Regions from separate parts of the Dactylosporangium salmoneum genome, predicted to be linked through region 1. Evidence: predicted binding sites of a transcription regulator. Region 1 holds the regulator's gene; the other holds the start of a gene.

What was found. Region 1 encodes HrcA, which represses chaperone genes, less so after heat shock. Its sites were predicted from a motif close to GGTTNGCACNCTCNNNNNGAGNGTGCNAACC; they were not measured.
Region 2: groES (co-chaperone GroES) is a predicted target of HrcA. The motif match lies at 1,842-1,872, and genes of this name have one in related genera.

What each region holds. Positions count from the first base shown of each region.
Region 1 is NZ_BAAARV010000034.1:21,215-24,624, forward strand. It holds gene hemW (radical SAM family heme chaperone HemW) at 1-281, shown strand, start outside; gene ABD352_RS23590 (DUF4870 domain-containing protein) at 339-920, opposite strand; gene hrcA (heat-inducible transcriptional repressor HrcA) at 1,105-2,127, shown strand; gene dnaJ (molecular chaperone DnaJ) at 2,154-3,278, shown strand.
Region 2 is NZ_BAAARV010000058.1:178,517-181,926, forward strand. It holds gene ABD352_RS30940 (hypothetical protein) at 1-588, shown strand, start outside; gene ABD352_RS30945 (THUMP-like domain-containing protein) at 548-1,753, opposite strand; gene groES (co-chaperone GroES) at 1,950-2,264, shown strand; gene groL (chaperonin GroEL) at 2,360-3,410, shown strand, end outside.

The sequences.
Region 1 (3,410 bases):
AGCACCCGCACGCCTATGCGGCGCGGCTGGCCGACTCCGCCTCGCCGGGGCAGGCTCGGGAGGTACTGACGCCGGAAGAACGGCACATGGAGGACGTCATGCTGCGCATCCGGCTGGCCGACGGGCTGCCGCTGGACGCGCTCGACGCGGCCGGGCTGGCCGGCGCGCGGGACTGCCTCGCCGACGGGCAGCTGGAGGCGGGGGCGTTCGCGGCGGGCCGGGCCGTGCTCACCCTGCGCGGCCGGCTGCTCGCCGACCACGTGGCCCGGGCACTGACGTGAACATATGCGGGGCGGTCGCCTCCGAGGTTGGCGACCGCCCCGAGATGACTGCGGGTCTTACTTGATCAGGCGCAGGGTGGCCGGGTAGCGGTACAGCTCACCGTTGTTGGCCTTCATGCCGCCGAGGATGCACATGACGACGACGTAGATCCACAGCAGGAGCGGCACGAAGATCAGGATGATCGTGCAGGCCCCGATGATCCACGTGATGATCAGCGCGATCCCGTAGGTGATCTGGAAGTTGAGCGCCTCGTTGGCGTGCGCCTTGACCGTCGGCGACTCGTTGCCCTTCACGAGCAGCGCGATGAGCGGGGCGATGAAGCCGACCAGGATGCCGCCGAAGTGGGCGATGAGCGCCCACGTCTTCTCGTCGCTGTTGTTGTAGCCGACGGGGGCCGGGCCGCCCATGCCGGGCGCGCCGTACTGCCCCGGCTGCTGGTACCCGGGCTGCTGATACCCGGGCTGCTGGTAGCCCGGCTGCTGGTACCCGGGCTGCTGGTACCCGGGCTGCTGGTAACCCCCGCCGGAGGTCGGCGGCGGCGTGTACCCGCCACCCGAGACGGGCGGCTGGGGCGGGTACCCGGAGTTGGGGTCCGACGGCATGCCGTATTCCCCCGGGGGACGAGGTGGTTCTGTCATGGGGGTCACGGTAGGTGCATCGATCAAGTGGCGCCAGCGACACGACATGACGTCTTTTAGACATCTTTTGCCCAGTCCAGCGGCCATGCCGTCTATCGTGCGCGAAACGATCATCGCGTGCCCCCGCGCGACTGACGTAGACTGGCACTCACTAGTTGGGAGTGCCAGTCGACGAGGAGGTGCCATGGCCCTTGACGAGCGCAAGCTGGAAGTGCTGCGCGCCATCGTCGAGGACTACGTCGCCACCCAGGAACCGGTCGGCAGCAAGGCGCTGGTCGAGCGGCACAACCTTCGGGTTTCCCCGGCGACGGTCCGCAACGACATGGCCGTGCTGGAGGAGGAGGGGTACATCAGGCAGCCGCACACCAGTGCGGGCCGGGTGCCCACCGACGCCGGCTACCGGCTCTTCGTCGACAAGCTCTCCAGGGTCAAGCCGCTCAGCCAGGCCGAGCGCCGGGCGATCGAGCGGTTCCTGATCGGGGCGGTCGACCTCGACGACGTCGTGCACCGCACGGTCCGGCTGCTCGCGCAGCTCACCCGGCAGGTCGCCGTGGTGCAGTACCCGAGCCTGTCCCGGGCCAGCGTGCGGCACTTCGAGCTGGTGCCGATCTCCACCACCCGGCTCATGGTCGTGATGATCGCCGAGACGGGCCGCGTCGAGCAGCGCCTGGTCGACCTGCCCGGCCCGATCCTCGCCGACGAGGTGACGGAGCTGCGGCGGCTCATCAACGAGAAGCTGGTGGGCAAGCGGCTGGTCGACACCCCACCGCTGGTCGCGGCGTTGGTCGAGGAGGCCGCGCGGAGCCTGCGACCGCCGATGACGGCGCTGTCGACGGTGCTGCTGGAGACGCTGGTCGAGCGGTCCGAGGAGCGCATCGCGCTCGCCGGCACCGCCAACCTGGCCCGCGGCGGCCTGCTGGACTTCCAGGGCTCGCTGCGGCCGATCCTCGAGGCGCTCGAGGAGGAGGTCATCCTGCTCAAGCTCTTCGGCGAGGTGGAGCCCAGCATGACGCGGGTCCGCATCGGCGACGAGAACGAGATCGAGGACCTGCGCACCGCGTCGATCGTGGCCACCGGCTACGGTCCGGGCACCATGGTTGTCGGCGGCATGGGCGTTCTCGGCCCGACCCGGATGGACTACCCCGGGAACATCGCGACCGTACGCGCCGTGGCACGCTACGTCGGCGACCTGCTGGCACAGAGTTGACATCTATCTCAGGGGCATAGGACTCAGTGGCGAAGGACTATTACGGGATTCTCGGCGTCAAGCGAGACTCCACGGCCGATGAGATCAAGCGGGCCTACCGTCGGTTGGCCCGCGAATTCCACCCGGACGTCAATCCCGACCCGGCGGCGCAGGAGAAGTTCAAGGAAATCAACGCCGCGTACGAGGTCCTGTCCGACCCGCGCAAGCGCGAGATGGTCGACCTGGGCGGCGACCCGCTCGCCCCGAACGGTGGCGGGGCCGGTCCCGCCGGCGGCGCGTTCGTCGGCTTCCAGGACATCATGGACGCCTTCTTCGGCACCCAGTCCGCCCGCGGGCCCCGCCCGCGCGTGCGCCCGGGCGCCGACGCGATCCTGCGCCTCGACCTCGACCTGCACGAGACGGCCTTCGGCGTCGAGGCGCCGATCCAGGTCGACACCGCCATCGTGTGCAACACCTGCCAGGGCGCCGGCACCTCGCCGGGCACCCACCTGCAGACCTGCGAGATCTGCCAGGGCCGCGGTGAGGTCCAGTCGGTGCAGCGCACCTTCCTGGGCCAGGTCGTGTCCGCCCGCCCCTGCTCCGCCTGCCAGGGCTTCGGCACGGTCATCCCGCACCCGTGCGCGACCTGCGGCGGCGACGGCCGGGTCCGCACCCGCCGCCAGCTGACCGTGAAGATCCCCTCCGGCGTCGAGGACGGCATGCGCATCCGCCTCGCCCAGCAGGGCGAGGTCGGCCCCGGCGGCGGCCCGCCCGGCGACCTCTACGTCGAGATCCATGAGCGCCCGCACGACGTGTACTCGCGCAAGGACGACGACCTGCACTGCCGCGTCACCGTGCCGATGACCGCCGCCGCCCTCGGCACCCGCCTGACCATCAAGACCCTCGACGGCGAGGAGACGGTCGACGTGAAGGCCGGCACCCAGCCGACCTCGACGCTGCGCATCCGTGGCAAGGGCGTGCCGCACCTGCGCGGCGCCGGCCGGGGCGACCTCTACGTCCACCTCGACGTGCGCACCCCGACCCGCCTGGAGCCGGAGCAGGAGCGCCTCCTGCGCGAGTTCGCCCGCAGCCGCGGCGAGGAGGTCGCCGAGCTGTCCAAGCAGGGCGGCTTCTTCTCCCGGATGCGCGACGCCTTCAACGGCCACGCGTGAGCGGTCCGGAGCGAAGCGGAGGGGCCGCTCACCATAAGTTCAGCTTGTTCGCGGCGTCGCCGGAGCTTGCGGAGGTGGCGTCGTGAGCGGTCCGGAGCGAAGCGGAGGAGCCGCTCACCATAAGCTCAGCCT
Region 2 (3,410 bases), on a different contig from region 1:
GTGCGGCTCTGGCAGGGCGCGGGCCCGCGGGTCGGCCGGCTTGTCTTCGACGGGGTGCTCAAGCTGCCCGACGCCAAGTTCTGCGTCGAGGAGGGCGGCGGTGCGTCGCGGTACGTCATCAAGGTCAGCGGCTACGGCCCGCGGGTGCTCGTCGCCGTCGACGACCCCGGCCACGCCTCCCGGGTCGACGTGGTGCTCGAGCCCGAGTTCGTGCCGCGCAGCGCACAGGTCTGGCCGGCCGGCGAGCCGCCGTTCCCGAAGCTGACGGTGTCGCCGACCGCGCCCCGGCACCGGGCCGATGCCGTCGCCGACGCCCTGGCCGGCCACGACTTCCCGCGCAAGCGCCTGGCGGCGGCCCTGCTGGTGGTGGCCGAGGAGCGGCGGCAGCGCAACTCCGAGCAGAGCGTGGCCTTCTACGTCAACGACATCGTCGAGTGGCTGCGGTGGCTCAATGACCGGCTGACGTACGAGATGTGCCGCGACACCGGCCGCCGGCTCATGGGCCAGCTCGGCCTGCGCAGCCCGGACCTGCTGGCCGAGGACGTCCTCACCGATCTGGAGCGGCGCCTGGGCCACCCGCTGGTCTGAGCAGCAGCGCGGCGTGCTCGCCGTTGATCCTGGTCAGCGCCAGCGCGGCCGACCGCGAGCCCTCCAGTCGCAGCTGGCGGCGCAGGTCCTCGACGTCGTGTGCGGAGCCGCGCTTGAGGATCTGCAGCGCGCCGACGTCGAGGGCGCGCAGCGCGGCCCGCAGCTTCTTGAGGGCGATCGGCAGGCGTTCGAGGATTTCGTACTGCCGGGCAAAGGGGCTCGGCGCCGCGTCCGGCGTCGTGACGTACGCGATCTCGGGGTCCAGCAGCGTGCCGCCCAGCGACTCGGCGAGCTCGGCCACCAGGTGGGCCCGCACGACGGCGCCGTCGGGGTCGTGCAGGTAGCCGCCGACCGGGCCGGCCGGGGCGCGCTCCTCGCCGGAGCCGGTGAGCTCGGACGCCTCCCCGCCGCGCAGGACCGTCGCCCGGCGCGGGGCCTTCGCCAGCGGCCCGCACCACGCGGCCGCCTCGACCACGTCGCCGTCGACCGACACCCACTCGCCCTCCGTGCCCTCGGGCAGCAGCGCGTGGTCGATGCCCGGGGCGAGCTTGAGCACGGCGTACCGCACCCGGCCCGGCAGGGCGGCGACGAAGTCCCACGGCGGGGAGTAGGCGCGGGGGTCGAACACCCGGCGGCCGCCCGTCGTGCGGCGGGCCGGGTCGCAGAAGACGGCGTCGAACTCGGCGAGGTCCAGCTCCGTGGCGTCGCGGGCTTGTACGCGTACCGAATCGGCCAATCGCAGCGCGCGGACGTTGGCCTCCGCGACGGCGGCCGTGGCGGCGGCGGCGTCGACGGCCAGGACCTGCAGTCCCGCCCTGGCGAAGGCGATGGTGTCGGCGCCGACCCCGCAGCCGAGGTCGGCGACCCGGCGCGCCCCGGCGGCGGCCAGCCGGGCGGCCCGGCGACGGGCGACGGCGGCCCGGGTGGCCTGCTCCAGCCCCGCCCGCGTGAAGAGCATCACGGCGGCGTCGGGGCCGAACTTGGCGGCCGCCTTGCGCCGGAGCCCGGCCTGGGTCAGCGCGGCCGCAGCCAGGGCCGGCGCGAACCCGCGGGCCCGCAGCGCCGAGGCCGCGGCCAGCGGATCGTCCTCGGGCTGCTCGGCGGCCGCGGCCAGCGCCGCCCGCCCGGCCTCGGTGTCCAGCGCCAGTAGGTCGTCGAGCTCCACAAGCCGATTATGCGCAATGATCGCGGGGTGATTTCGCGGCGTGTTTGGCACTCTAGTTGACGGAGTGCTAGCCGCCGACATAACCTCCGATTAGCACTCTCGTGTCGAGGGTGCCAGTCAACCCGGCCGGGGCCGGCACCCGCGACGACGGCTCTACCGGGCTACAAGATGAGCAAGCTCGATACCCCAGGAGGGTATGCCCGTGACTACCGCGACGCAGGTTGCGATCAAGCCGCTCGAGGACCGCATCCTGGTCCAGGCCAACGAGGCTGAGACGACCACCGCCTCGGGCATCGTCATTCCGGACACCGCGAAGGAGAAGCCCCAGGAGGGCACCGTCATCGCGGTGGGCCCGGGTCGCATCGACGACAAGGGCAACCGGGTGCCGATCGACGTCAAGGTCGGCGACACCGTCATCTACTCGAAGTACGGCGGCACCGAGGTCAAGTACGCCGGCGCGGAGTACCTGGTGCTCTCCGCCCGCGACGTGCTCGCTGTCATCGAGAAGTGACCTTTCTTCACTAGAAGCAGTGGCCACCGCCCCGGACCCGTGCGTCAGTCGCCCGGCGGCCGGGGCGGTGTCGCTTTGAAGGGAATCCAACAAGCATGGCGAAGATCCTGAGCTTCTCCGACGAGGCGCGCCACCTTCTGGAGCACGGCGTCAACCGCCTGGCCGACACGGTCAAGGTCACGCTCGGCCCCCGGGGGCGCAATGTCGTCCTGGACAAGAAGTTCGGTGCCCCCACCATCACCAACGACGGCGTGACGATCGCCAAGGAGATCGAGCTCGCCAACCCGTACGAGAACCTTGGCGCGCAGCTGGTCAAGGAGGTCGCCACCAAGACCAACGACGTGGCGGGCGACGGCACCACCACCGCCACGGTCCTGGCCCAGGCGCTCGTCCGTGAGGGCCTGCGCAACGTGACCGCCGGCGCCAACCCGGCCGGGCTCAAGCGCGGCATCGACGCGGCCTCGGCCGCGGTCGTGAAGGCGCTCAAGGACAAGGCCACCCCGGTCGCGAGCCACACCGAGATCGCGCAGGTTGCCACCATCTCCGCGCAGGACGCCACCATCGGCGACCTCATCGCCTCGGCGATGGAGCGGGTCGGCCGCGACGGCGTCATCACGGTCGAGGAGGGCTCGACCCTCACGACCGAGCTCGAGGTCACCGAGGGCATGCAGTTCGACAAGGGCTTCGTGTCGCCGCACTTCGTGACCGACGCGGAGGCCCAGGAGGCCGTCCTCGAGGACACCTACGTCCTGATCACCACCCAGAAGATCTCCGCCATCGAGGAGCTGCTGCCCCTCCTGGAGAAGATCGTCCAGAACAACAAGCCGCTGCTGATCATCGCCGAGGACGTCGAGGGCCAGGCCCTGTCCACCCTCGTCGTGAACGCCATCCGCAAGACCTTCAAGATCGTTGCGGTCAAGGCGCCCGGCTTCGGCGACCGCCGCAAGGCGATGCTGCAGGACATCTCGATCCTGACCGGCGCCGAGCTGGTCGCCCCGGAGCTCGGCTACAAGCTCGAGGGCGTCGGCCTGGAGCAGCTGGGCACCGCCCGCCGCGTGGTGGTCTCCAAGGACCTGACCACGATCGTGGACGGCGGCGGCGACAAGTCCGAGGTCGAGGGGCGCGTCGAGCAGCTGCGCAAGGAGA